2 linked regions of the Variovorax paradoxus genome follow. The protein of the gene in region 1 binds, or shares a complex with, the protein of each later gene. Links are inferred from orthologs where the notes say so. Each region holds a gene or a part of one and is shown in the gene's direction. Other genes may lie near its edges. The genes, in order: nusB and rpsJ.

The links.
Region 2: the proteins of nusB (region 1) and rpsJ are in contact, whole or in part, in a solved structure (PDB 3D3B), measured with the Escherichia coli proteins. The link is inferred for Variovorax paradoxus from one-to-one orthologs.

Annotation. Positions count from the first base shown.
Region 1 is NZ_JAUSXL010000002.1:4,296,720-4,311,047, reverse strand. What follows is about bases 5,066-8,029. They hold nusB (transcription antitermination factor NusB), read left to right. Parts: upstream 5,066-6,253; coding sequence 6,254-6,805; downstream 6,806-8,029. Other genes in these bases: QFZ47_RS23900 (pyridoxal phosphate-dependent aminotransferase), read left to right, coding at 6,894-8,029; ribH (6,7-dimethyl-8-ribityllumazine synthase), read left to right, coding at 5,790-6,257; ribBA (bifunctional 3,4-dihydroxy-2-butanone-4-phosphate synthase/GTP cyclohydrolase II), read left to right, coding at 5,066-5,776. Also shown: QFZ47_RS23945 (PilX N-terminal domain-containing pilus assembly protein), read right to left, coding at 13-648; QFZ47_RS23940 (PilW family protein), read right to left, coding at 717-1,523; type IV pilus modification protein PilV, read right to left, coding at 1,520-2,107; QFZ47_RS23930 (GspH/FimT family pseudopilin), read right to left, coding at 2,053-2,580; bifunctional diaminohydroxyphosphoribosylaminopyrimidine deaminase/5-amino-6-(5-phosphoribosylamino)uracil reductase RibD, read left to right, coding at 2,777-3,904; QFZ47_RS23920 (riboflavin synthase), read left to right, coding at 3,960-4,625; more of ribBA, read left to right, coding at 4,622-5,065; more of QFZ47_RS23900, read left to right, coding at 8,030-8,090; QFZ47_RS23895 (YbgC/FadM family acyl-CoA thioesterase), read left to right, coding at 8,087-8,545; protein TolQ, read left to right, coding at 8,542-9,264; QFZ47_RS23885 (ExbD/TolR family protein), read left to right, coding at 9,281-9,718; cell envelope integrity protein TolA, read left to right, coding at 9,722-10,645; dnaE (DNA polymerase III subunit alpha), read right to left, coding at 10,697-14,215; QFZ47_RS23870 (sulfurtransferase), read left to right, coding at 14,277-14,328. UniProt on the Escherichia coli protein: Part of the processive rRNA transcription and antitermination complex (rrnTAC). The complex forms an RNA-chaperone ring around the RNA exit tunnel of RNA polymerase (RNAP).
Region 2 is NZ_JAUSXL010000002.1:1,448,210-1,462,440, reverse strand. The notes cover bases 11,313-14,179. They hold rpsJ (30S ribosomal protein S10), read left to right. Parts: upstream 11,313-12,522; coding sequence 12,523-12,837; downstream 12,838-14,179. Other genes in these bases: QFZ47_RS10600 (hypothetical protein), read left to right, coding at 12,986-14,179; tuf (elongation factor Tu), read left to right, coding at 11,313-12,501. Outside these bases: QFZ47_RS10670 (LysR family transcriptional regulator), read right to left, coding at 1-706; QFZ47_RS10665 (DUF4148 domain-containing protein), read left to right, coding at 957-1,325; QFZ47_RS10660 (magnesium transporter CorA family protein), read right to left, coding at 1,419-2,579; hemB (porphobilinogen synthase), read right to left, coding at 2,583-3,572; QFZ47_RS10650 (CopD family protein), read left to right, coding at 3,935-4,363; QFZ47_RS10645 (VanZ family protein), read left to right, coding at 4,378-5,493; QFZ47_RS10640 ((2Fe-2S) ferredoxin domain-containing protein), read left to right, coding at 5,526-5,879; QFZ47_RS10635 (alpha/beta hydrolase), read left to right, coding at 5,952-6,587; QFZ47_RS10630 (D-alanyl-D-alanine carboxypeptidase family protein), read left to right, coding at 6,632-7,801; rpsL (30S ribosomal protein S12), read left to right, coding at 7,974-8,351; rpsG (30S ribosomal protein S7), read left to right, coding at 8,503-8,976; fusA (elongation factor G), read left to right, coding at 9,073-11,172; more of tuf, read left to right, coding at 11,308-11,312; more of QFZ47_RS10600, read left to right, coding at 14,180-14,231. UniProt on the Escherichia coli protein: Involved in the binding of tRNA to the ribosomes. Part of the processive rRNA transcription and antitermination complex (rrnTAC). The complex forms an RNA-chaperone ring around the RNA exit tunnel of RNA polymerase (RNAP).

The DNA of each region.
Region 1 (14,328 bases):
TTCTCGCCACGCTCAATTCACTATCCGGACCGCGGCCGGGTCGAAGGACATCTGCAACACCACTCGCGTGCCGCCAGCCGTGCTCGCGGTGCGCGCGCCGGTGGAGAGCGCGGTGACCCGGTACAGGGGCTCGTCACTGCGGTGGCGGTCGATCACCTCGATCCAGTACCTGGCGCTGGCGAAGGCCGGACTGCCGGCGTCCGGCGCGCCCGTGAATTGACCGTAGGCGGCGGACTTGTCCGCATACGCGGCACGGGCCCAGAACCTGTAGGCCTCGCTGCCCGAAGCGGCACTCACGGAATCGGTCCCGGCGAAGTAGCAGATGCCACGCTCGCAGCTGTTGGCGCCCTCGCCCACATAGGCAGTCACCCAGCCGCCGGTATCCCGATCGGGGAAAACGCGGCCATCCGCGGCCTTGCGGCAAGGCGAGGTCACGAGCGCAGAGCACGTCACGTAGGCCTGGGTCGTGGCGTCGAAGGCCAGTTGCCGGATGTCGCGCTCGGCATCCAGCAGCGCAGCTTCGGCGGCCTCGAAGGCACGCTGGTATTCGCGCTGGTTGCCCGCCACCGATTCAAGCAGTTGGGCCATCTGCGCGCCGCCCACCGAGAGCAGTGCAGAGAGCAGCAGCATGATGAGCACGATGAACAACGAGAACCCACGCTGCCCCAAGCAGAGCGAAGATGAAGCGACACGAAGTGTGCGAAGAATGGGCGTGGTCATAGATTCCGCAGTGCGAACACCGCCGTGTAGACGCGGCGCAGCCTGCCGTCGCCGCTGGTTCGCGACGAACCATCGCAATCGACGTAGCTACCGCCCGGGTTGCTCCTGGAAGTGCCCGCGAGCTGCAGGCACACGCGCACCGTGCGAACCTGATCGAAGCTCCCGACATTCGCGGCCGTCACGTAGCGCACCACCCGCTCACTTTCCGCAGCACCGATGCCGTACATGACGTCGAAGCGCTCGACGCCGTCGATGATCGGCTGCGGCACGGTATTGCCGCTGCCCTTGCACCGAAGGGTGCCGTTGACCACCGAGAACTCGCTGGTGATCAGGCGAACGTTCCTGGCGTCCGCGGGACTGGCGGACTTGTATCCTGCCCCCGCCGAATTCTTGGCGTCCTGGCCGAGGCAGTCCTTGAAGTAATCCGGATTCGGCGCATAGCCGACCTTGAGCGTGTCGTTCACCGAACGGCCTACCGACTCCTGCCCCTTGATCGCGAAGAAAACTGGTTCGCCCGCGAGATTGGTGTCCTTCTGCGCGCCGACATCGAAGTAGTACAGCGGCCCGGTGGCATCGATCGGAAAGTAGCCGGCTTGCCGGATCTGCTGGCCCAGCAGCCTGAATGCCAGCGCCGACGATTGGTGCAGCGCGTTGACATCGTCGCCCGTCATGACGGCGCTGCGCGTACCGAGCACGCTGGTAATGGCGGCCAACACCACAAGCAGGCCGATGATCAGCGCGACGAGGATTTCGACCAATGTGAAGCCGGCTTGGCGGCGGCAGTGCGTGAGAGACTTTTTCATGGCTGGGGCACTGCGACGATGGCTTCCTGGCAGACCTTGCCAGCCGGGCAGTTCCAAGCCGAATCCGGTGTGATCGGGTTGATGGCGGCGGGCTCGTCCCAAGCGATGTGCACGAACAGCAAGCCGCCGACGCCCGTTTTGCTCTGCACGTCGGCCACTCCGCCCGGTAACGCGCTCGACACCCTGCGCTTCCAGCCCCACAGATCGTGGGCCGCCAGCTGAATGGCCGTGCAATTGGCGCTGGCCCCTGCACACGAGGGGGTCGGCTCGGTGGAGCTCGCCGCCGTCCAGCCGGCCACATAGGGACTGCCAGATGCGGTGCCCGCCACCGGGTTCGCGCGGATGCGATCGGCCATGTCGCCGGCCAGTTGCGCAGCGATGTTCTGGTTGCTTGCTCCCACGCTGTCGGAGAGCACGCGCAGGTGGAAGCCGGCCAGCGCGAACAGGCCGAACGAGAGCACGAGGACGGCCACTAAGGCTTCGAGCATTGAGAAGCCCGCTTGCTCACGCAGCGTGCGAATCGAACCGCTTAGCACGTCCCTCTCCCCTTCTGCAGTCGAATGCGTCCACCAAGCGCCGCACATACGGCGGCGATATTGGGTGAATCCTCATTCCCCTCCGGATGAAAACTGAAACCCGCGACGCCTGCAGAACGACCCATGGCATCGAAAGATATGGGACCGAGAGCGCTTTTCTCGACCGCGACGCGCCCGTCGGGGTCTTGCCGCCGAAGAGTTTCAAATCCATCGCCGACACCGACCACAGTGTCCCAACCGCAGCTCCAGTCCGCGCCGCTGCACTCCGCGCGCTGCCGGATGGTCACGGTTTCTCCGCGACGAGCTGCCTCTGCGCGCGCGTGGCTCACGCTTGCCATCAAGGCCGAGGCCATGCGCTCGACGCGATACTTCTCGATCAGGCCGTTGAAGTTGGGCAACGCAAATGTCAGCAGGATGCCCAGCAGTGCGACAGCGACCATCATTTCGACCAGCGTGAAACCGCATGGCGTTCCGCATCCGCGGGAATGCGCCCTCACGGACGCGCAGAATCCGTTTTTCATGTTGTACCGTCCGCCGGCTCGCCGAAGTGGCTGGACGGCGGGCGTTTCTCCCTGATTTCAATTTTCAGAAAATTCTATTTGGCGAATTCTTATTGACCACCCATTGAACGACGAACGGTCGAAATAAACAGATCAATGGATCACGGGTTTCAATTGTTTTTAAATTGATTTAAAAATAGATTTGATTCAATAAAAAATGACAAATGCAAATGAAATTGTGAATTTCATGACCCAGGCCCTCGATCTCGCACGCCAGGCCGGGCCAGAGACCGATCCCAATCCGCGCGTCGGCTGCGTGCTGGTGGACGCGAATGGCGCGGTGATCGGCCAGGGCCGCACGCAGCAGGTCGGCGGCCCGCATGCCGAGGTCATGGCGCTGCGCGATGCCGCGGCGCGGGGCCTTTCGGTCGCCGGCGCCACCGCCTTCGTCACGCTCGAGCCCTGCGCGCACCACGGCCGCACCGGCCCCTGCTGCGATGCGCTGGCCGCGGCCGGCATCGGCCGGGTCGTGGCATCGATCGCCGACCCCAACCCGCTGGTCGCCGGCCAGGGCTTCGAGCGGCTGCGTGCCGCGGGCGTGGCGGTCGGGGTGGGACCGGGCGCGGAGGAGGCGCGCGAACTCAACATCGGTTTTTTCAGCCGCATGGTCCGCAAGACGCCCTGGGTGCGGCTCAAGGCTGCCGCCTCGCTGGACGGCAAAACCGGCCTGCGCAACGGCGTGAGCCAATGGATCACCTCGGAACCGGCGCGCGCTGACGGCCACGCCTGGCGCGCCCGGGCCGGCGCGGTGCTGACCGGCGTGGGCACGGTGCTGGAGGACGACCCCCGGCTCGACGTGCGGCTGGTGCAAACCAGCCGCCAGCCGCATGTGGTGGTGGTCGACAGCCAATTGCAGACCCCGCCCGGCGCGCAGATCTTCATGGCTGGCCGGCCGGTCTGGATTTACGCTGCGGCGCCGGACGACGCCAAGGCCGCCGCGCTGGAAGCGCGCGGCGCCACCATCGCCTATCTGCCCAACGCGCAGGGCAAAGTCGACCTGGCGGCGATGCTGCGGGATCTCGCCCGGCGCGAGGTCAACGAACTCCACGTCGAGGCCGGCCACAAGCTCAATGGCTCGCTGCTGCGCGAGGGCCTGGTCGACGAGCTGCTGGTGTATCTGGCGCCCAAGCTCATCGGCGACGGGCTCGACATGGCTTCCGGCATTCACACCGGCGGGCCGCTGGCCGACCTGGCCGGCGCGCTGCCGCTGGAATTCAGGACCATCGAGCGGATCGGGCCGGACCTCCGGATCGTGGCCCGGGTCGCGGGAAGGGACGCTTTCTAGCGGGCGAATGCAGGCGCTCGCCGGGCGGACCCAGGATGTCTGCGAAAATGCGCGGATGTTCACCGGAATCATCACCGGCGTGGGGCGCATCGCCGCCATCCACGACCTCGGCCCCTCCTCCTCCTACGGCAAAAGACTCGGCATTGCGGTGCCCGACGGCTATCTTGACGACGTCGGGCTCGGCGACAGCATTGCGCTCAACGGCGCGTGCATGACCGTGACCACGCTCGACCCTGCCCGGCAGCAGTTCACCATCGACATCTCGGCCGAATCGCTCGACAAGACCGCGGGGCTGACCGCGGAAGGCGCCCGCATCAACCTCGAGAAGGCGCTGCGCGCCAGCGACCGGCTGGGCGGCCACATCGTCTCCGGCCATGTGGACGGCATCGGCACGGTGAGCCACTTCGCGCCGGTCGGCGAAAGCTGGGAGCTGCGCGTGGTGGCGCCACTCGCGCTCGCGCGCTTCCTGGCGTACAAGGGCTCCATCACGATCAACGGCGTGAGCCTCACGGTCAACAGCGTGAACGACATCGCCGATGGCGCCGAGATCAGCATCAACCTGATTCCGCACACGGTCGACAACACTTCGCTGGGCAGCCTGCAGGCCGGTTCGAAGGTCAATCTCGAAATAGACACCGTGGCGCGCTATGTGGAGCGCATGCTCCAGGCCGGCGTCCTGGTGCCGACCCCTTCCACGTATTCCAAGGACACCGCCGAATGAACGCTTCCGTCACGCCCATCGGCGCACCCCGCGGCACGCGGGCGCCCGCGCCGATTTCCCCGGTCGAGGAGATCGTGGCCGAGCTCGCCGCCGGGCGCATGGTGATCCTGGTGGACGAGGAAGACCGCGAAAACGAAGGCGACATCGTCATTGCGGCCGACCACATCACGCCCGAGGCCATCAACTTCATGGCGCGCCACGCGCGCGGGCTGATCTGCCTCACGCTCTCGCGCGAGATGTGCGAGCGGCTGCAGCTGCCGCCCATGGTGTCGCGCAACGGCGCCAAGCATTCGACCGCCTTCACCGTCTCCATCGAGGCGGCCGAAGGCGTGACCACCGGCATCTCGGCGGCCGACCGCGCGCGCACCGTGCAGGCGGCCGTGGCGCGCAACGCCGTGGCCAGCGACCTGGTGCAGCCCGGCCACATCTTCCCGCTGCAGGCGGTGGACGGCGGCGTGCTGATGCGCGCCGGCCATACCGAAGCCGGCTGCGACCTGGCCGCGATGGCCGGCTGCTCGCCCGCCTCGGTGATCTGCGAGGTGATGAACGAAGACGGCACCATGGCCCGCCTGCCCGACCTGCAGCTCTTCGCGGCCGAGCATGGGCTGAAGATCGGCACCATTGCCGCGCTCATCGAGCACCGCAGCCGCGTCGAATCGCTGGTTGAAAAGGTCGGTTGCCGCGAGATCCAGACGGCCTGGGGCGCTTTCACCGCGCATGCCTTCATCGACAAGCCGAGCCGCGGCGTGCACCTGGCGCTGGTGCGCGGCCAGTGGGCGCCCGAAGACACGGTGTCGGTACGCGTGCACGAGCCGCTGTCGGTGCTCGACGCGCTCGAGATCAACCGCTCCCTGCACTCGTGGAGCCTGGACGCCAGCCTCGCGCACATCGCGAACGAGGGCAAGGGCGTGGCCGTGCTGCTCAATTGCGGCGAAACGGCCGGCGAACTGCTCGCGCAATTCGACGGCACCGCGCGCCCTGCGCAAGCACCCGAGCGCGGCCGCATGGACCTTCGCAGCTACGGCATCGGCGCGCAGATCCTGCGCGAATGCGGCGTGCACAAGATGAACCTGCTCGGCACGCCGCGGCGCATGCCGAGCATGGCCGCGGGCTACGGGCTCGAGATTGCCGGCTACCTCACCAAAGACTAAAGACTGACACGACATGCAAGGCGCAAACAAGGGAGCGGATGCAAAGCCGCTCGACGGAAAAGGGCTGCGCATCGGCATCGTGCAGGCGCGCTTCAACGCCGACATCACCGATGCGCTCGCCGCGGCCTGCCTCGCCGAGCTCGAGAAGCTGGGCGTGGCCGCGGACGACATCCATCATGTGCAGGTTCCCGGCGCGCTCGAAGTGCCGGTGGCCCTGCAGGCCATGGCCGTGCGCGGCGGCTACCACGCGCTGGTGGCGCTGGGCTGCATCATCCGCGGCGAGACCTATCACTTCGAACTGGTGGCCAACGAATCGGGTGCGAGCGTGAGCCGCGTTGCGCTCGACCACCGCCTTCCCATCGCCAACGCGATCCTCACGACCGAAAACCTGGCGCAAGCCGTCGCCCGACAGACCGACAAGGGCCGCGACGCGGCCCAGGTGGCTGTCGAAATGGCGCAGTTGCTGGCCTCTCTCAAATGACCGAAGACAACGACAACAACAAAGCAGCCGGCGCCAAGCCGCGCCCGGCACGGCAAGTGCGTACCGGCCTGACCAGCACCGGCGCGCGCAAGGCTTCGGCCAAGTCGAACCGCAGCCGCGCACGCGAATTCGCGCTGCAGGCGCTCTACCAGCACCTGGTGGGCCGCAACGACCCGACCGATATCGACCACTTCACGCGCGACCTCGCAGGCTTTCACAAGGCCGATGCCGCGCATTACGACGCGCTGCTGCACGGATCGATCGAGGGCGCCGAACAGCTCGACGCATTGATCCGCCCGCTGCTCGACCGCAAGTTCGAAGAGATATCGCCCGTCGAGCATGCCGTGATGTGGATCGGCGTGTACGAGTTCCAGCACTGCCTGGACGTGCCATGGCGCGTGGTGCTCAACGAGTGCATCGAGTTGGCCAAGGAATTCGGCGGCACCGACGGCCACAAGTACGTCAACGCCGTGCTCAATGGCCTGGCACCGCAATTGCGCGCCGCCGAGGTCGAGGCCGACCGGGCCTCAGGCAAGGCGAGGACGTGAGGAGCGCCGCCCGGCCGCCCGAAGGCGCTCGCCCCCTCGCTTGCGAGGGGGGTGGCGAAGGCGCGCAGCGCCGTAGCCTGGGGGTGCAATGAGGATCTCGGCGCGCGCACAGCGCATCGAACCCTTCTATGTGATGGAGGTGGCCAAGGCCGCCGGCGTGCTCGCGCGCGAGGTGGCCCACACCGACCGGCCGATGATCTTCCTGAACATCGGCGAGCCCGACTTCACCGCCCCGCCGCTGGTGCAGGAAGCCGCTGCGCGCGCCGTTCGCGCCGGCGCCACGCAGTACACACAGGCCACCGGCCTGGAGCTGCTGCGCGAGCGCATCAGCGGCTGGTACACCCAGCGCTTCGGTGTCGACGTGCCGGCGCGCCGCATCGTGGTGACCGCAGGGGCCTCGGCTGCGCTGCAACTGGCCTGCCTGGCCTTGATCGAGTCCGGCGACGAGATACTTCTGCCCGATCCCAGCTACCCCTGCAACCGCCACTTCGTGAGTGCCGCGGATGGCAAGGCCGTGCTGATACCCACCACCGCCGAAGAGCGCTTCCAGCTCACGGCCGCCAAGGTCGAGGCCGCCTGGACCGACAGGACGCGCGGCGTGCTGCTCGCCTCGCCCTCCAACCCGACGGGCACCTCGATCGCGCCCGATGAACTGCGCCGCATTCACGAGGTGGTGTCGCAGCGCGGCGGCATCACGCTGATTGACGAGATCTATCTCGGCCTGTCCTACGACGATGCCTTCGGGCAGACGGCATTGGCCATCGACGACAACGTCATCAGCATCAACAGCTTCAGCAAGTACTTCAACATGACCGGCTGGCGCCTGGGCTGGCTGGTGGTGCCCGAAGCGCTGGTGCCAGTGGTCGAGCGGCTGGCGCAAAACCTCTTCATCTGCGCGAGCACCGTGTCGCAGCATGCAGCGCTGGCCTGCTTCGAGGCCGAGAGCATTGCCGAATACGAGCGCCGCCGCGCCGAGTTCAAGGCGCGCCGCGACTGGTTCATTCCGCAGCTCAACGCGCTGGGCCTGAACGTGCCGGTGGTGCCCGATGGCGCCTTCTACGCCTGGGCCGATTGCACCGCCGTCGCCGAGAAGCTGGGCATCTCGGGAAGCTGGGATTTCGCCTTCGAAACCATGAAGCGCGCCCATGTGGCCGTGACGCCGGGCCGCGACTTCGGCACGGCCGAGACGGGCAAGTTCGTGCGCTTCTCCACCGCGAGTTCGATGGCGCATCTGCAGGAGTCGGTCGAACGCCTGCGGGCCATGATCGCGAACCCGGCCTCATGAGCTACGCGTTTCCGATCCGCGTCTACTGGGAAGACACCGACGCCGGCGGCATCGTCTTCTACGCCAACTACCTCAAGTTCATGGAGCGCGGCCGCACCGAATGGCTGCGCTCGCTGGGCGTGGAGCAGCGAAAGCTGCGCGAGGAAACCGGCGGCCAGTTCGTGGTGAGCGAAACCCAGCTCAAATACCATCGCCCTTCCCGGCTCGACGACGAACTGCTGGTTACAGCCGATCTCAAACAATTGGGTACCGCGTCGTTGATAATCGGTCAACACGTGCTATCAAAAACAGAGCAAGAGCGAACGGGAGCCGCGGCGCCCGTTCTGCTGTGCGAAGGCACGATCCGCATCGGCTGGGTGGATGCCTCCACATTGCGCCCCGCGCGGATACCCACCCAAATTGCGGGAACCCTCGAGCGCTGCGGCGGCTCCATGACTCAACCTTTCAAGCCATGAACCAAGACCTCTCCATCATCAATCTCCTGCTCCATGCGAGCTTCGTGGTGCAACTGGTCGTGCTGCTGCTCGTGATCGTCTCGATCGCCAGCTGGGCCGCGATCATCCGCAAGTACTTCGCGCTGCGCCGCATGCGCGCGCTCAACGACGATTTCGAGCGCGAGTTCTGGTCGGGCACCAGCCTGAACGAGCTGTTCGCCTCGGCCGCGCAGAACGCCAAGTTCGCCGGCCCCATGGAACGCATCTTCGCTTCGGGCATGCGCGAGTACCAGAAGCTGCGCGAGCGCCACGTGAGCGACGCCCCCACGCTGCTGGATGGCGCCCGCCGCGCCATGCGCGCGAGCTTCCAGCGCGAACTCGACGCGGCCGAGCACAACCTGTCGTTCCTGGCCACCGTCGGTTCGGTGTCGCCCTACGTCGGCCTGTTCGGCACGGTCTGGGGGATCATGCATGCCTTCACCGGCCTGGCCGCATTGGCGCAGGTGACGCTGGCCACCGTGGCGCCCGGCATTGCGGAAGCACTGGTGGCCACCGCCATCGGCCTGTTCGCCGCCATTCCGGCGGTGGTGGGCTACAACCGCTTCGCGCGCGAGATCGACAAGATCGCCATTGCCCTCGAAACCTACATCGAGGAGTTCTCCAACATCCTGCAGCGCAACCTCTCGGCCAACCCGGCCGCGGTGGCGTCGGCAACCGCGGCGGCTCCGGCCAACCGCTGAGCGGAGGTTCCAGCACATGCCCGCCGTTTCGTCCCGGGGCCGAGGCCGCCGCACGATCAACGAGATCAACATGGTCCCGTTCATCGACGTGATGCTGGTGCTCCTGATCATCTTCATGGTCACCGCGCCGCTCATCACGCCGAGCGTGATCAACCTGCCTTCGGTCGACCGCGCCAACAAGCAGCCCGACAAGCCCATCGAGATCGTCATCAAGAGCGACGATGAAGTGCAGATCAAGAAAGACCCGTCCACCGGCAGCGGTGGCGCGTCCGTTCCCATGACCCAGATCGGCTCCGCGGCCAAGACCGCCCAGGGCGGCGACGACCAGCGCCCCGTGGTCATCAGCGCCGACAAGTCCGTGAAGTACGAAACCGTCGTGAAGGCGATGAACCAGCTCAAGCGCAGCGGCATCGAGCGCGTGGGCCTGTCCGTCACCACCACGGGCGGCAAATAAGGCATGTCGCTCGCCCTGGATCGTCCCGAGTTCGCACCACCGCCGCAGCGCGGCACGCCGCGCGCGGTGCTGCTTGCGCTGATTGCGCACGCGCTCCTGATCGCGGCGCTGACGTGGGGCGTGCGCTGGCGCAGCGACGCCGACGAAGGCGCCGTCGATGCGGAGCTGTGGTCGTCCACGGTGCAGCAGGCCGCGCCGCGCCTGTCCGCACCGCAGGCACCCACGCCCGCTCCCGCGCCTCCGCCGCCGGCTCCCGCGCCGCCGCCACCGCCCCAGGTGAAGGCACCCGAGCCCGCACCCGCGCCGCGCGCCCCCGACATCGCGCTCGAGCGCGAGAAGAAGCTCAAGGAGCAGAAGGAACAGAAAGAACGCGAGCTCGAGCAGCAGCAACAGCAGAAGAAGAAAGAGCTCGAAGCCAAGCAGCGCGCCGAAGACGAAGCCGAACGCAAGAAGGCGCAGCAGCAAAAGCTCGCCGATCAGCAGAAGAAGCAGCAGGAAGCCGAGGCCAAGCAGGCCGAAGCGAAGAAACAGCAGGAAGCCGCAGCCAAGCAGGCCGCGGCCGACCGGGCCGCAACGCTCAAGCGCATGCAGGGCCTGGCAGGCGCGAGCGGCAGCGACGACTCCAAGGGCACGGCCCTGCGCTCGTCAGGACCGTCGAGCGGCTACGCAGGACGCATTGCCGCGGCGGTGCGTCCGAACATCACCTTCCCCGACGCCGAGACGGTGAACGGCAATCCGGCCGCCGAGTTCGAAGTGAACCTGGCACCGGACGGCACCATCGTCGGCGTCAAGCTGACCAAGTCGAGCGGACTGCCCAGCTGGGACGAAGCCGCCGAGCGCGGCCTGCACAAGACCGACAAGCTGCCACGCGACACCGACGGGCGCATCTTCCCCTCGCTGATCGTCTCGCTGCGGCCCAAGCGCTAACGGGGCCGGCCAGGCGCTACGCGCGCCCGGCCGCCTCGCGGCTCATTCGTTTCACTCGTAGATCACCGAGGCCTTGCCCGCCTCCGCCTGCGCCGTCCAGCTGGCGAGCGCGGCGTCGGTCGGGAAGAACCTGGCGCGCTCGCCCAGCTGCAGTTCGACCTGCGCACCGCCGCGCGCCATCGACAGGCGCACCGGCAGCCCCTGCACCAGATCGCCGTGCTCGCTCTGCTCGGTGCGCGGCGGAAAGTCTTTCACCAGGCGCGCGATGTCGGGCGCCTTGCCGTTGACGGCCACCCGCAGGAATTTTCCGAAGCGGCAGCGCGCGGTGGCCAGGTCCCACACTTGCTGCACCTGAAAGCGCGCTTCGAAGCCGCCGCGGCCCGGCTGGAGCCGGCCGCTCACGATCACCAGTTCGTCGTCCTTCAAGGTGTTGCGGTTCGCGTTGATCAGCGCCTCGTCGGCGGTGGCGTCGATGGCGTCGGACTTGTCGTCGAGCTTGAAGATCGCCAGGCGCCCGCGCTGGCCGTTGATCACGCGGAAATCGCTCACGATGCCCGCGATCACCTGCTGGTCGCGCGTGTCCATCAGGTCGCCGATCTCGCGCTTGCAGAAGCGCCGCACCTCGTGCGCCACCTCGTCGAACAGGTGGCCCGAGAGATAGAAGCCCACGGCCGTCTTCTCGAAGGTGAGCCGCTCCTTCACGCCCCAGGGCGTGGCGTCCACCAGTTCGGGCTCCTGCGTGGCCGAGCCGTGCTCGCTGTCGCCGAAGATGTCGACCTGCGCCGCATTGGCCTCGGTGGCCGATGCGAACTCGAAGGCGCGGTCGACCGAGGCAATGAGCGAGGCGCGGTTCTGCTGGATCGCATCGAAGGCGCCAGCCTTGATGAGCGCCTCGACCGTGCGCTTGTTGATGCGCTGGCGGTCGATGCGCACGCAGAAGTCGAACAGGCTCTTGAACGGCCCGCCCTCTTCCCGCGCCCGCACCACGGCCTCGACCGCGAGCTGGCCCGTGCCCTTGACGGCCCCCAGGCCATAGCGGATCACCTTGTCGGTGACGGGCTCGAAGCGGTAGTTGCCGCGGTTCACGTCCGGCGGCTCGAAAGTGATGCCGAAATTCTTCTGCGCGTCTTCGAACAACACCTTGAGCTTGTCGGTGTCGTCCATTTCCACGGTCATGTTGGCGCAGAAGAACTCGGCCGTGTAGTGGACCTTGAGCCACCCCGTGTGGTACGCCAGCAGCGAGTAGGCGGCGGCGTGCGACTTGTTGAAGCCGTAGCCCGCGAACTTCTCCATCAGGTCGAAGATCTCGTCGGCCTTGTCCTGCGGGATGCCATGTGTCGAGAGCGCGCCCGCGCGGAATTTCTCGCGGTGCTCGGCCATCTCCTCGAGCTTTTTCTTGCCCATGGCGCGGCGCAGCAGGTCGGCGCCGCCGAGCGAGTAGCCGCCCAGGATCTGCGCGGTCTGCATCACCTGCTCCTGGTAGACCATGATCCCGTAGGTTTCGGAGAGCATCTCGGCCACGGCCGGGTGCGGGTACTCCACCTCTTCGCGGCCGTGCTTGCGCGCCACGAAGCTCGGGATCAGGTCCATCGGACCTGGACGGTAGAGCGCATTGAGCGCGATCAGGTCTTCGAGCCGCGTTGGCCGCGCATCCTTCAGCATGCCCTGCATGCCGCGGCTTTCGAACTGGAACACCGCTTCGGTCTTGCCTTCGGAGAACAGCTTGTAGGTCTCGCGGTCGTCGAGCAAGATGTTCTCGTACGCGAAGTTCTCCTGGCCCTTGTGGCGCTTGACGATGAACTCTTTCGCAATCTCGAGGATGGTGAGCGTGGCCAAGCCCAGGAAGTCGAACTTCACGAGGCCGATCGCCTCCACGTCGTCCTTGTCGTACTGGCTCACGGCCGAGTCGCTGCCGGGCTGCTGGTAGAGCGGGCAGAAGTCGGTGAGCTTGCCGGGCGCAATCAGCACGCCGCCCGCGTGCATGCCGATGTTGCGGGTCATGCCTTCGAGCTTCTGCGCCAGCTCGACCAGCATGCGCACTTCTTCTTCCTTCTCGATGCGCGCCGCGAGCTGCGGCTCCATCTCGATGGCGTAGTTGTTCTTGTCGCCCTCCACCTTGGGGTTCGGCGGGTACTGGATCGTGACGGGCTGGCCCGGCTTGTTGGGAATGAGCTTGCTGATGCCGTCGCAGAACATGTAGCTCATGTCGAGCACGCGCCCCACGTCGCGGATGGCGGCGCGCGCGGCCATCGTTCCGAAGGTGGCGATCTGGCTCACGGCGTCGCGGCCGTACTTGTCCTTGACGTAGTCGATCACGCGGTCGCGGTTGCCCTGGCAGAAGTCGATGTCGAAGTCGGGCATCGAGACGCGCTCGGGGTTCAGGAAGCGTTCGAACAGCAGCTTGTATTCGAGCGGATCGAGGTCGGTGATCTTCAGTGCATAGGCCACCAGCGAGCCCGCGCCCGAGCCCCGGCCCGGGCCCACCGGGCAGCCATTGTTCTTGGCCCACTTGATGAAGTCGCCCACGATCAGGAAGTAGCCGGGGAAGCCCATGTTCAGGATCGTGTTGATCTCGAACTCGAGCCGCTCGACATAACGCGGCCGCTCGGCATCGCGCCTGGCCGGATCGGGATAGAGGTGCGCCAGGCGTTCTTCCAGGCCCGTGAACGACTCCTGGCGGAAGAACTCGTCGATCGGCATGCGCACGCCTTCGCTGACGAAGGGCGTCGGAAAGTCGGGCAGCTGCGGCTTGCCGAGCACCAGCGTGAGGTTGCAGCGCTTGGCGATCTCGACCGTGTTGGCCAGCGCGCTCGGCACATCGGCAAAGAGCGCCTGCATCTGGGCGCTCGACTTGAAGTACTGCTCTTCGGTGAACTTGCGTATGCGGCGCGGGTTGCCGAGGATTTCGCCTTCCGAGATGCAGACGCGCGCCTCGTGCGCCTCGTAGTCCTGGCGCTCGGCAAACTGCACCGGGTGCGTCGCGACCACGGGCAGGCGCAGCCGGGCTGCAAGCTTCACGGCGGCAATCACATGCGGCTCGTCCTCGGGGCGGCCCGCGCGCTGCAGCTCGATGTAGAAGCGGTGCGGGAACATGCCCGCCAGTTTCAGCGCCAGTTCGGCGGCGCGTTCTTCCTGCCCTTGCAGCAGCGGCACGCCCAATGGTCCCGCCTGCGCGCCCGAAAGCGCGATCAGCCCGCCCTGCAGCTCTTCGAGCCATTCGAGCTTGCAGGCTGCCTGCGACTGGCCCCGGCCCACGTTCTGCGTCCAGGCGCGTGCCAGCAGTTCGGACAGATGGAGGTAGCCCTCCATGTTCTGCACCAGCAGCCCGATGCGCGTGAGCACGCCGGGCTCCTTGCCCAGCCCCTCGATGAAGATTTCGGCGCCGATGACGGGCTTGACGCCCTTGCTTCGCGCCTGCTTGTAGAACTTGACCGCCCCGAACAGGTTGTTCAGGTCGGTGATGGCCAGTGCGGGCTGCTTGTCGGCAGCGGCGGCCTTGACGACTTCGTCGATGCGGTTGGTGCCGTCGACGACGGAAAACTCGGTGTGCAGGCGCAGGTGAACAAACATCCTTCCATTGTAGAAAGCCGCACTCCACGATGTGGGGTGGCGATCCCTACAATTGCGCCCCGTGCAAGAGATTTTGAATATCGCGGCCTATAAATTCGTGGCCATAGACGACA
Region 2 (14,231 bases), 2.9 Mb from region 1 along the record:
CGCCGAAGCCGTGCATCGCGACCCGGATCAGCGGCGCGCCCTCGGTGCAGTCCATGCGGCTCTTCACCGGCACGTCCAGCGGCTCGCCGCCGTCGTCGAAGCGCCAGACCGGCTGGGCGCCCAGCAGCGAATGCGTAAGCGCCTCGTGCCCCGCGAGGTCGCGTGGATGCTCGGGCTTGCCGTGCTTCTTCCAGTACACCGGCGAGGCGCAGACGACCATCTCCATGAGCATCAGCTTGCGCACGATCAGGTTGGCATCCAGCACCGGGCCGCTGCGGATGTCGACGTCGATGCCTTCTTCCGCGAGGTCCACCGTGCGGTTGGTCAGCTGCAGGCTGATGCTCACGTCCGGGTAGTAGCGCATGAAGTCGGCCAAGAGGCTCGGAAACTCGCCGTTGCCCATGCCGTGCGGCGCCGAAATCCGCAGCCGGCCGCCGGGCTGCTTGGCGCGCTCCTGCAGCTCGGCCTGCGTGAGCTCCACCATTTCCAGCACCGGGGTGCTGCGCTCGAGCAGCAATTGCCCGGCATCGGTCAGGCTCACGGAGCGCGTGGAGCGGTTGAGAAGGCGCACGCCGAAGCGCGTTTCGAGCTCCGCCACGTACTTGCTGACCGTCGCCTTGGACATGTCGAGCTTCTTGGCCGCGTGCGAGAAGCTGCCATGCGAGGCCACTTCCCGGAAGGTTCTGATCAGATCGAGACTGTCCATGTCAAAGCGTCCATTGTTTCCGTTCCGCGGCCGGCGTGCTTTCGATTCTCGGGGAAGACCGCCTTTTGCAGCCGCCGGCGCGCTTTCCGATCGAGTGCATGCCGCCGGGGCGTGATTGTTTCAATAGAGGAAACACGGTGTCTCTGTTCCATGTGTTTTACAGAAGCCGTTCAGTTGGAAACTCGCCGCACAGGTGAGCGAAAGAGCGAGCCTGGTGGACGAACCATCCAACCAACACAAGGAATTGAAAATGAAGACCTCGCACATCCTCGCCGCCGCTGCCCTGACTCTGCTGGCCGCCACCGGCGCCCAAGCCGAATCCTACGAAGGCGTGAACACCGCCGTCTCGGCCAAGAGCCGCGACGACGTCAACGCCGAAGCCGTGCGCACCGCATCGGCTCCGAACCAGAACGTGACGCGCGGTTCGCGTGGCCCGGAAACGGTCGCCGTGTCGAAGGACCGCTCGCTCGTCGAAGCCGAAGCCGTTCGCACCGCCTACGCTCCCGACCAGAACGTGACCGGCGGCTCGCGCGTCAACAGCAAGGTCATCTCGACGATGGCCCACCCGATGGACGCACGTGTTCAAGCCCAGCAAGGCTCGGGCGCCGTCGCCAAGTAAGACCGGCGAAACCGCTGCTGCCCCTCGCGGGTAGTCAAAAAGGCCACGCAGAGATGCGTGGCCTTTTTGCTTTGGGGCGCGCGTTGCGGGCTTTCAGCGCGTGCGCGCCAGGTAGCGCTTGCGCCAGAAAACCAGCACCAGCAGCAGCGCGATGACCAGCATCGCCGTCATGGCGATCCAGAAGCCGTCGGCCTTGTGCACCAGCGGAATGAACTCGAAGTTCATGCCGAAGATGCCCGCGATGAGATTGAGCGGCAGGAAGATGGCCGTCAGCACGGTGAGCACTCGCATGATGTCGTTGGCGCGGTGGCCCTGCACGCTGAAATGCATCTGCACCGCGGTTTCCGCGTTCTGCTCGAGCCGGTGCACGTGGTGCACCACGCGCTCGATGTGCTCGAGCACGTCGCGGCTCCGCACCATGATCAGTTCGCGCTCGCGCTGCTCTGCTTCGCCCTGGGGGGAAGGCAGGGTTTCGAGCGAATCGATCCAGTCCTGGATGGCCGCGCGCTGGTCTTCGCAGATTTCGTCCAGGTGGTGCAGCGACTGCCGGGCTTCCATCAGCGCGCCCCAGTTGGTGAAGCGGCTGCGCGGATCGATCAGCTCGGTCTGCCAGTGGTCGAGCTGCCGCGTGAGCTCGCGGCGCATGTCCAGGTAGCCGTCGACGATCTGGTTGATGACGCGCAGCATCAGGTCGGCGGTGCCGGTCGGCACGCGGGCCGAGGTGGCGCGCACGTCGAGCGCCGGGGCGCCCTTGTCGTCCGGCGATCCGGCGGCGAGCAGCCGGGCGGCAAAGGCGTCGCGCACCGCGCCGTCCTGGGGGTGCACCGAGAGCAGCACGCGGTCGAACAGCGCAAAACCCACCGGACGGGTGTCGACCCGGCGCAGCACCGGAGGGCCGCGGCGCAATGGCGCGGGAAGGGACGGCTCGCCGCCCGTGCTGCCCTTGCCGTTGCCCAGCGCCGCCTGGCCGGGCCCGCTCGAGAGGCGCCGGAACACCAGCACGTCGTATTGCGAGGTGTAGTCGTAGTGCGACGGCAACTGGTCGTTGAGCAGGTCCGCCACATGCAGGTCGACCAGTTGCGTCTGGCACAGCGACTGCAGGATCTGCTGGACCTCGGGCAGCGAGGCGCGAAACTCGTCCCGCGTGAGCGAAACCCAGAGATAGCCCTGCGCGGCACAGGCTCCGGGCAGCGCCAGAGGCGCCAGCGCCGGATGCTCGCTCACGCGCGAGCGGTCGATTTCGAAGATGCGCATGCGCTATTGCTTTTGCAACAGGCGCACGGCGTCGAGCGCAAAGTAGGTGAGCACGCCATCGGCCCCGGCGCGTTTGAAGGCGAGCAGGCTTTCGAGCACCACCGCGTCGTGGTCGAGCCAGCCGTTCTGGGCGGCGGCCTTGAGCATCGCGTATTCGCCGCTCACCTGGTAGGCGAAGGTCGGCACATGGAATTCGTCCTTCACGCGGCGCACGATGTCCAGGTACGGCATGCCGGGTTTGACCATCACCATGTCGGCGCCTTCTGCAATGTCGAGCCCGACCTCGCGCAGCGCCTCGTCGCTGTTGCCCGGGTCCATCTGGTAGACCTTCTTGTTGCTCTTGCCGAGCGTCGCGGCCGAGCCCACGGCATCGCGGAACGGGCCGTAGAAGGCGCTCGCGTACTTGGCGCTGTAGGCCATGATCCGGGTGTGGATGTCGCCGCGGGCCTCCAGCGCGGTGCGGATCGCGCCAATGCGGCCGTCCATCATGTCGCTCGGCGCCACAATGTCGACGCCGGCTTGCGACTGTGTGAGTGCCTGCTTCACCAGTACCTCGACGGTGGCGTCGTTGAGGATGTAGCCGGTATCGTCGAGCAGGCCGTCCTGCCCGTGGCTGGTGTAGGGGTCGAGTGCCACGTCGGTCATCACGCCGAGCTCCGGAAAGCGCGACTTGAGCGCGGCGACCACGCGCGGAATCAGCCCGTCGGGATTGAAGGCCTCGTCGCCCTCGGGCGTCTTGAGGCTGGCGTCGATCACCGGAAAGAGCGCCATCACCGGGATGCCGGCCTTCACGCATTGCTCTGCCACCGGCAGCAGCAGGTCGAGGCTCAGGCGGTCCACGCCGGGCATCGACGCTACGGCGTCGCGCTTTTTCTCGCCTTCCTGCACGAACACCGGGTAGATGAGGTCGTGCGCCGTCAGCGCATGCTCCCTGACCAGGTTGCGGGTGAAGCTATCGCGGCGCAGGCGGCGCGGCCGGCCGGCGGGGTACATGGCAAAGGAAGATGGCGTCATAAGCGGAAAATTGTGCCTGAAGCCTTCCTTCGTGCGCTCGGCGGCTGTCCAAGTGTTGTCCGACAACCGTCCAGGCGGATAGCCCGAAGGTTCTCTTTTTTCGCGCGGAATTGTCAAAGAATCTGGCCCGAGCCGCTTGAAACTTTGTTTCGCCTTTGTTAAATTCAAAAGCGGGCGGTTTACCGCTCCCCGCTTTTCCTCCCTGAGCGGGTGCCTTGATGTGTGACAGCAAAAGGGCTTCCCAGCCCGACGTGAAGACGTCGGGCTTTTTTTTGTCCGCTGCATCCGCGCCGGCCGCAAAGCACGGTCGGCATGGCGCGGCCGGCCACTAAACTGGCCCCATGCTCTGGGTTAAATCTCTTCACATCGTCTTCATTGCAAGCTGGTTCGCGGGGTTGTTCTACCTCCCCCGGATCTTCGTCAACCTGGCGATGGTGCCGCCCGAGTCCGTGGCCGAACGCGAGCGCTTGCTTCTGATGGCGCGCAAGCTGCTGCGCTTCACCACCTTCCTGGCCATTCCGGCGCTGGGTTTCGGCCTCTGGCTCTGGCTGGGCTATGGCATCGGGCGCGGCCCCGGCAACGGCTGGCTGCATGCCAAGCTGGCACTGGTGCTCGCCGTAATCGGGTATCACCATGCCTGCGGCGTGCTGCTGCGCCGTTTCGTGGCTGGAGGCACGCAGCGCAACGACCGCTGGTACCGCTGGTTCAATGAACTGCCGGTCCTGTTGCTGCTTGGCATCGTGGTGCTGGTGGTCGTCAAGCCGTTCTGAGCCCGGAAGCCACGGTGCAGACGCAGCACAAATCCGCCGCGCTGCCCCTGGCGCTCGCCTATGCGGCGCTGATTGTCTATGCCAGCCTGTACCCGTTCGCCGACTGGCGCGACCAGGGCATTGCGCCGTGGGCCTACCTGTCGGCGTCGTGGCCCAAGTACTGGACAGGCTTCGATTTCGCGATCAATGTGGGTGGCTACGTTCCCTTCGGCTTCCTGTGCGCGCTGGCGGTGCTGCGAACACGGCGCGACGCCAGCGTCTGGCGTGCGGTGCTGCGCGCAACGATGGCCGGCGCGGCCGTGGCATTCGCGATGGAAACGCTGCAGAGCTATCTCCCCGCGCGCATTCCTTCCAATGTCGACCTGGGCCTGAACAGCTCCGGCGCGCTGCTGGGGGCCCTGCTCGCGGCCGGGCTGGAGCGGCTCGGCGCGGTGGCGCACTGGAGCCGCACGCGTTCGCAGTGGTTCGTCGACGACTCCCGCGGCGCGCTGGTGCTGCTCGCGCTGTGGCCGCTGGCGCTGCTGTTTCCGGCTGCCGTGACCTTCGGGCTCGGCCAGGTGTTCGAGCGGCTCGAAGTCGCGGTGTCCGAGTGGCTGCTCGACACGCCCTTCATCGACTGGATGCCGCTGCGCCAGTTCGAGCTGGAGCCGCTGGTGCCCGCCGTCGAACTGCTGTGCGTGATGCTCGGCGCCCTGGTGCCTTGCCTGCTGGCGTTCATGGTGACGCGCACGGTGGCCCGGCGCGCCGTGCTGCTGCCGCTCACGCTGCTCGCGGGCATCGGCGCCTCGGCGCTGTCGGCGGCGCTGAGCTACGGCCCCGAGCACGCGTGGGCATGGCTGGGCCTGCCGGTGCAGGTCGGCATTGCGACGGCGCTGGTTGCCGGCGTGCTGCTGCTCGGAGCGCCGCGCCGGCTGTGCGCGGCCTTGCTGCTGGTGGCGCTGGTGATCCAGTTGAGCCTGCTGAACCAGGCACCCGAGAGCGCGTATTTCGCGCAGACCCTCGCCACCTGGGAGCAGGGCCGCTTCATCCGCTTCCACGGCCTGGCCCAGTGGCTCGGGTGGCTCTGGCCGTTCGCCGTCCTCGCCTATGTGGTGGCCGCGCTGTCGCGCCGGGGCCGGCCGGCCGGCTGATGGCCAGCGGCGGGCGTCACTAAAATCTCCCGATGCCCAGTTCCTCTCCCGCCGCGCCGCCCGGCTACTACGGCCGCCACATCTTCTTTTGCCTCAACGAGCGCAAGAACGGGGAAGACTGCTGCGCCCTGCACAACGCCCAGGCCGGTTTCGACCGCTGCAAGGCGAAGGTCAAGGAGGCGGGGCTGGCCGGTCCCGGCAAGGTGCGCGTCAACAAGGCGGGCTGCCTCGACCGCTGCGCCGGCGGCCCGGTGGCGGTGGTCTATCCCGAAGCGGTCTGGTACACCTTCGTCGATGCCGACGACATCGACGAAATCGTCGAGTCGCACCTGAAGAACGGCCAGGTCGTCGAGCGCCTGTTGCTGCCTCCCGATGTCGGCCGCTGAACTTTCAGCGGAATACCGCGCTCGTACCCTGCACCCAGGCCGCCAAGGCCGCGCATCTCCATTCCCGCCGCCATGAATTCCCAGACCGAAAAGATCCGCCTCCAGGGCGCCGCCGGCGCCATCGAGGTGCAGCGCGACCAGCCGGCCGATGCCGCGCGCGCCGGCATCGCCGTGATCGCCCATCCGCATCCGCTGTTCGGCGGCACCATGGACAACAAGGTGGTGCAGACCATGGCGCGCGCGTTCGTCTCCTGCGGCTGGACCGCGGTGCGCTTCAACTTCCGCGGCGTGGGCGCGAGCGAAGGCGTGCACGACGAGGGGCGCGGCGAATGCGAGGACATGCTGAACGTCGTCGCCCAGCTCGCGCCCGAGGGTCCGCTGGCCATTGCCGGCTTTTCGTTCGGCGCCTTCGTGGCGAGCTGCGCAGCCGAAAAGCTCTGGGCCGGCCGCGACCTGCGGCAGCTCGTGCTCGTCGGCACGGCGGCTTCGCGCTTCTCCGTGGCCACGCTGCCGGCCGAGGCGCACGAGCGCACGCTGGTGGTCCACGGCGAGGCCGACGACACGGTGCCGCTGGCGGCCGTCATGGACTGGGCGCGGCCGCAGTCACTGCCTGTCACGGTTATTCCGGGGGGCGGCCATTTCTTTCACGGACAATTGCCCCTCCTCAAAAGTCTGGTTGCCCGCCATCTTCGCGCGGGTGCCGCATGAAAAGCCTCACGGGCTTGTGTCTTCGTCTCCTCCCCATCTCTCCCATGAATCGTTTTCTTGACGCGTTTCGCGCGCTGGTGCTGACCGCCGCCGCATCGGTTTGCATGATTGCCGCGGCCCAGGCGCCGGCGCCGCCCGAAATTGCCGCGCGCAGCTACCTGCTGCTCGATGTCACGGCCAACCAGATCCTCGCGCAGAAGGACATCGACAGCCCGGTCGAGCCGGCGTCGCTCACCAAGCTGATGTCGGCCTACATCGTGTTCGACGCGCTGCGCGCCAAGAAGATCACGTTGACCCAGACGATGCCGGTCAGCCAGCGCGCCTGGAAGATGCCCGGCTCGCGCATGTTCATCGATCCCAAGATGCAGGTACCGGTCGAAGACCTGATCAAGGGGCTCATCGTGCAGTCGGGCAACGACGCCACCGTGGCGCTGGCCGAAGGCGTGGGCGGCACGGTCGAGCATTTTGTCGAGCTCATGAATGCCCAGGCCCAGGCGCTGGGCATGAAGAACACGGCCTACAAGAACCCCGAAGGCCTCACCGCGTCCGGCCACACCACCACGGCGCGCGACCTGAGCATCCTGGCGACCCGCCTGGTGCGCGACTTCCCGGAAGAAGCCAAGTACTACGCTATCAAGAAGTACCGCTATCCCGGCACGCCGTCGACCAACGACACCAACCGCAACCTGCTGCTGTTCCGCGACCCGACCGTCGACGGCCTCAAGACCGGCCACACCGAGGCCGCCGGTTACTGCATGATTGCCACCGCCAAGCGCGACTTCCCCAACCTGACCGGCGGACGCCGGCTGCTGTCGATCGTGCTGGGCACCTCGGGCGAAACCGTGCGCGCGAACGAATCGCAGAAGCTCCTGAACTGGGGCTACACCGCCTACGACGCGGTCCGTCTGTTCGATGCAGGCCAGCCGGCCGCCACGCCCGCGGTCTGGAAAGGCAAGGCCAACACGCTCAAGCTGGGTCGCCCGGAAGCCATCGTGGTCGCGGTACCGGCCGGTACCGCCAGCAAGATCAAGACCCAGGTGGCGCGCCCCGATCCGCTGGTGGCGCCGTTCACCAAGTACCAGCCGGTCGGCTCGCTCAAGGTGACCCTGGACGACCAGCCGCTGGCGGACGTGCCGCTGGTGGCGCTGGAAGGCGTCGAGCAAGCGGGCGTCTTCGGCCGCGCCTGGGATGCCGTCCGGCTCTGGATCAAGTGATGCTGGTCTACGGCAATTGCTGACGGCGGGGCGGACTGCTATACTCGTGGGCTTTTCGGAATTTTCCGAAGGGTTTCACGTTTTCGTTATTCCCGGCTTCCTTTCCTTGCGTCACGACAAGGCAAGGGCGGTTTCAGAGCCAGAGCCGGGTTGTTTTGGGACTAATTCATTCATGCCAACCATCAATCAACTGGTGCGTCAGGGTCGAACGGTCGAAAAGATCAATTCGAAGAGCCCTGCCATGCAGAACTCGCCGCAACGCCGCGGTGTCTGCACCCGCGTCTACACCACGACGCCCAAGAAGCCCAACTCGGCGCTTCGTAAAGTTGCCAAGGTCCGCCTGACCAATGGCTTCGAAGTCATCTCCTACATCGGCGGCGAAGGCCACAACCTGCAGGAACACAGCGTCGTGCTGGTTCGCGGCGGTCGTGTCAAGGACTTGCCCGGTGTTCGCTACCACATCGTGCGCGGTTCGCTCGACCTGCAAGGCGTGAAAGACCGCAAGCAGTCGCGTTCCAAGTACGGCGCAAAGCGCCCCAAGAAGGCCTAAGCTTTCTTCTTTTCGGAAAAAACAAACGGTGTTCGGTTGCCTTGGCGGGCACATCGAGCGAAGTGACCCAATCCCGGGTCGAGTAAGTGAGAGTCCGAACTGGCTCTCGCGGTACCGGAAACGGTGCCAACTGAAGCAAAGAGGTTAAAAAATGCCACGTCGTCGCGAAGTCCCCAAACGTGAAATCCTGCCGGATCCCAAGTACGGCAATGTCGAGCTGTCCAAATTCATGAACGTGATCATGGAAGGCGGCAAGAAGGCTGTTGCCGAACGCATCATCTACGGTGCGCTCGAATTCATCGAAAAGAAGAACCCGGACAAGGACCCGCTCGAAGCTTTCACCGTTGCCATCAACAACGTGAAGCCGATGGTCGAAGTCAAGTCGCGCCGTGTCGGTGGTGCGAACTACCAGGTGCCGGTCGAAGTGCGCCCGGTGCGCCGTCTGGCGCTGTCCATGCGCTGGATCAAGGAAGCCGCCCGCAAGCGTGGCGAGAAGTCGATGGCCCTGCGTCTGGCCAACGAGCTGATGGAAGCCACGGAAGGCCGTGGCGGCGCCATGAAGAAGCGCGACGAAGTGCACCGCATGGCAGAAGCCAACCGGGCATTCAGCCACTTCCGCTTCTAAGAATCAAACTTCGCTTGGGCGTTGGGTGTTGAGTGTCGGGCGACGTCGCCCGTGCTCGAGGCCCAGCGCTCAACGCATTTAACCCGAAAGTAAATCATGTCCCGCAAGACCCCCATCGAGCGCTACCGCAACATCGGCATCTCCGCGCACATCGACGCCGGCAAGACCACGACGACCGAGCGCATCCTGTTCTACACCGGTGTGAACCACAAGATCGGTGAAGTGCACGATGGCGCCGCCACGATGGACTGGATGGAGCAAGAGCAAGAGCGCGGCATCACGATCACCTCGGCGGCCACCACCTGCTTCTGGAAGGGCATGGCGGGCACGTTCGACGAACACCGCATCAACATCATCGACACCCCCGGCCACGTGGACTTCACCATTGAAGTCGAGCGCTCGATGCGCGTGCTGGACGGCGCCGTCATGGTGTACGACGCGGTCGGCGGCGTGCAGCCCCAGTCCGAAACCGTCTGGCGCCAGGCCAACAAGTACAAGGTTCCGCGTCTCGCGTTCGTCAACAAGATGGACCGTACCGGCGCCGACTTCCTGCGCGTGCGTCAGATGATGGTGGACCGCCTGAAGGCCAACCCCGTCGTGATCCAGATCCCGATCGGCGCCGAAGAGCGCTTCCAGGGCATCGTCGACCTCGTCAAGATGAAGTCGATCATCTGGGACGAAGAAAAGGGCGTGACCTTCAAGTACGGCGAAATCCCGGCCGACCTGGCCGAGGTGTGCGCCGAGTACCGCGAAAAGCTCGTCGAAGCTGCTGCCGAAGCGAGCGAAGAGCTCATGAACAAGTACCTCGAAGGCAATGAGCTGACCGAAGCCGAAATCAAGGCGGCGATCCGCCAACGCACCATCGCTGGCGAAATCCAGCCGATGCTGTGCGGCTCGGCCTTCAAGAACAAGGGCGTGCAGGCCATGCTCGACGCCGTCGTCGAATACATGCCCGCACCGACCGACATTCCCCCGGTCAAGGGCATGGACGAAGACGAAGTGCCGACGACCCGCAAGGCCGACGACAGCGAAAAGTTCTCCGCCCTCGCATTCAAGCTCATGACCGACCCGTTCGTCGGCCAGTTGACCTTCGTTCGCGTCTATTCCGGCGTGCTGACCAAGGGCGACAGCGTCTACAACCCGGTGCGCGGCAAGAAGGAACGCATCGGCCGGATCGTGCAGATGCACGCCAACAACCGCGTCGAAGTGAGCGAAATCCGCGCTGGCGACATCGCCGCCTGTATTGGCCTGAAGGAAGTGACCACGGGCGAAACCCTGTGCGATCCCGCAGCCATTCTGACGCTCGAGCGCATGGTGTTCCCGGAATCGGTGATCTCGCAGGCCGTCGAGCCCAAGACCAAGGTCGACCAGGAAAAGATGGGCATCGCCCTGCAACGCCTGGCACAGGAAGACCCGTCGTTCCGCGTCAAGACCGACGAAGAATCGGGCCAGACCATCATCGCCGGCATGGGCGAGCTTCACCTCGAAATCATCGTGGACCGCATGAAGCGCGAGTTCGGCGTGGAAGCCAACGTGGGCAAGCCGCAGGTGGCCTACCGCGAAACGATCCGCAAGACCGTCGAAGATGCCGAAGGCAAGTTCGTTCGCCAGTCGGGCGGCAAGGGCCAGTACGGCCACGTCGTCCTGAAGCTCGAGCCGCAGGAAGCGGGCAAGGGCTTCGAGTTCGTCGACGCCATCAAGGGCGGTGTGGTTCCTCGCGAATACATCCCCGCAGTGGAAAAGGGCGTTGTGGAAGCGCTGACGCAAGGCGTGCTGGCGGGCTACCCCGTCGTCGACGTCAAGGTCACGCTGCACTTCGGCTCCTACCACGACGTGGACTCGAACGAAATGGCGTTCAAGATGGCCGCCATCTTCGGTTTCAAGGAAGGCGCCCGCAAGGCCGGCCCCGTGATTCTCGAGCCGATGATGGCCGTGGAAGTCGAAACGCCTGAAGACTACGCCGGCAACGTGATGGGCGACCTGTCCTCACGCCGCGGCATGGTTCAGGGCATGGAAGACATGATCGGTGGCGGCAAGGCCATCAAGGCCGAAGTGCCGCTGTCGGAAATGTTCGGCTACTCGACCACGCTGCGTTCGATGTCGCAAGGCCGCGCCACGTACACGATGGAGTTCAAGCATTACGCTGAAGCTCCGCGCAATGTCGCAGAAGCCATCGTGGCTGCTCGCGCAAAGTAAAAGAATGCAGAGCCACGCAGTGCGTGGCCCTCGTTGTCTGCGATCCGGTGCCGCCGCGTTCCCGTGCGAGGCGAATCAGCAATCGGGTGCAGACATAAAACCAATACACGGGAATGCTCTTTCAAGGATTGAAAAATGGCAAAAGGTAAATTCACTCGCACCAAGCCGCACGTGAACGTGGGCACGATCGGTCACGTCGACCACGGCAAGACCACGCTGACGGCGGCGATCGCCACGGTGCTGTCGGCCAAGTTCGGCGGCGAAGCCAAGGCCTACGACCAGATCGACGCGGCGCCCGAAGAAAAGGCCCGCGGCATCACCATCAACACCGCCCACGTCGAGTACGAAACGGCCAACCGCCACTACGCCCACGTCGACTGCCCCGGCCACGCCGACTACGTCAAGAACATGATCACCGGTGCCGCCCAGATGGACGGCGCCATCCTCGTGTGCTCGGCCGCCGACGGCCCCATGCCCCAGACCCGCGAGCACATCTTGCTGGCGCGCCAGGTGGGTGTGGGCTACATCATCGTGTTCCTGAACAAGTGCGACATGGTGGACGACGCTGAACTGCTCGAGCTCGTCGAAATGGAAGTGCGCGAGCTGCTCGACAAGTACGAGTTCCCGGGCGACGACACCCCCATCATCCACGGCTCGGCCAAGCTCGCCCTCGAAGGCGACAAGGGCAAGCTGGGTGAAGAAGCCATCATGAAGCTGGCCGACGCCCTGGACACCTACATCCCGACGCCCGAGCGCGCCGTGGACGGCACCTTCCTGATGCCTGTGGAAGACGTGTTCTCGATCTCCGGCCGCGGCACCGTCGTGACCGGCGCCGTCGAGCGCGGCGTGATCAAGGTCGGCGAGGAAATCGAGATCGTGGGCATCCGCCCGACCGTCAAGACCACCTGCACCGGCGTGGAAATGTTCCGCAAGCTGCTCGACCAGGGCCAGGCCGGCGACAACGTCGGCGTGCTGCTGCGCGGCACCAAGCGCGAAGAAGTCGAGCGCGGCCAGGTGCTGTGCAAGCCCGGCTCGATCAAGCCGCACACGCACTTCACCGCCGAGGTGTACGTGCTGTCCAAGGACGAGGGCGGCCGTCACACGCCGTTCTTCAACAACTACCGTCCGCAGTTCTACTTCCGCACCACGGACGTGACCGGCGCGATCGAGCTGCCCGCGGACAAGGAAATGGTCATGCCTGGCGACAACGTCAGCATCACCGTGAAGCTGATCAACCCGATCGCGATGGAAGAAGGCCTGCGCTTCGCCATCCGCGAAGGCGGCCGCACCGTGGGTTCGGGCGTCGTGGCAAAGATCCTCGACATCTAAGCCGCACGCAAAGGAATCACCATGGCTACCAAGCAAAAAATCCGCATCCGCCTGAAGGCGTTCGACTACAAGCTGATCGACCAGTCGGCAGCCGAAATCGTTGATACCGCCAAGCGCACCGGCGCGATCGTCAAGGGCCCCGTGCCCCTGCCGACCCGCATGAAGCGTTTCGACATCCTGCGTTCGCCGCACGTCAACAAGACGTCGCGCGACCAGCTCGAGATCCGCACGCACCAGCGCCTGATGGACATCGTCGACCCGACCGACAAGACCGTGGACGCGCTGATGAAGCTCGACCTGCCGGCCGGCGTGGACGTCGAGATCAAGCTGCAGTAAACCGGCCTCGCGCCGCGTTTCCTGAAAAGCCCGCTTGCAGAAATGCAAGCGGGCTTTTTTCATTTGTTCCCAACTGTGGCATCCTCGCGCACCGGTATTTTTCGGGGGCAAGCAGGGGCCGGGGCCGAAACGAGGGCAGTTACAAGCTATGAGCTACAAGAACTCTTCTGCATGGATCGCGGCATGTGTCGTTCTGGCGTTGCTGGCCGGCTGCGGTGGCGGAGGCGGCGGGGGAGGTGGCGGCCTGGCCGGCTTCCCGCTGCCGGTGGCGGGTCCGGTGACCCTGAGCGGCACGGCCACCTATGAATCCGTGCCGAATCCGAGCGGCACCCTGGTCTATGCCAGCGCCGCCCCCAAGCCCGTGCGCGGGGCCATGGTGGAAGTGCTCAATGCAGCAACATCTGCGCAACTGGCCACGGCAATCACCGACGACAACGGGGCCTACGCGGTGTCCGTGCCTGCGAACACGGTGATCGCTGTGCGGGTCAAGGCCCAGCTGGTCCGCAGCGGCCCGGGCGCAAGCTGGGATGTGACGGTGCGCGACAACACGCGTTCCGGCGGCCTGTACACCATGCAGAGTCCCGCCTTCTCATCCGGCGCGGCCGCCCTGGTGCGCGACCTCTACGCGCCGTCGGGCTGGGGTAGTTCGAGCTACACCGAGGACCGGGTGGCGGCGCCTTTCGCCATACTCGATACGGTCTACACCGCCATGCAGAAGGTGACATCGGTTGCGCCCGCAACGGCATTTCCGGCATTGCGCGTGTTCTGGAGCGTCAACAACGCGCCGTCCTCCGGCAGCGTCGCGGCAGGGCAGATCGGCACCACTTTCTTTGTCGACCGAGGCAGCAACGGCCGTGAAATCTACGTGCTGGGCAAGGAAGACGTCGATACCGATGAATACGACACTTCGGTGATTGCCCATGAATGGGGGCACTACTACCAGTCCTCCTTCAGCCGCGACGACTCGATGGGCGGGGACCACAGTCAGAGCCAGCGTACCGATCGCCGGCTCGCCTTCTCGGAAGGCTGGGGCAATGCCTGGTCGGGCATCGCGCTGGGGCGCCGCAACTATGTCGATTCGGCCGGCGCGCAACAGGCATCCGCGCGGGAGAGCATCAACATCGACCTCTCCGCCGGCGCGGCAACCGTGCCAGGCTGGTACCGCGAGACGTCGATCCAATCGATTTTCTGGAATCTCAACCAGCAGGTCGGCTTCAAGCCGATCCACGACACGCTGACCGGCTTCCAGTTCAGGGGCGGTGCGGCCGTTACTTCGATCCATCCTTTTTCGGCGGCCTTCAACGCGACCGCTCCGGGCAGCGCCCCGGTCTTGGCCACCCTGCTCGGTGGGCAGAGCATCAACGCGACGGACAACGATCCGTTCGGCGGTGCTG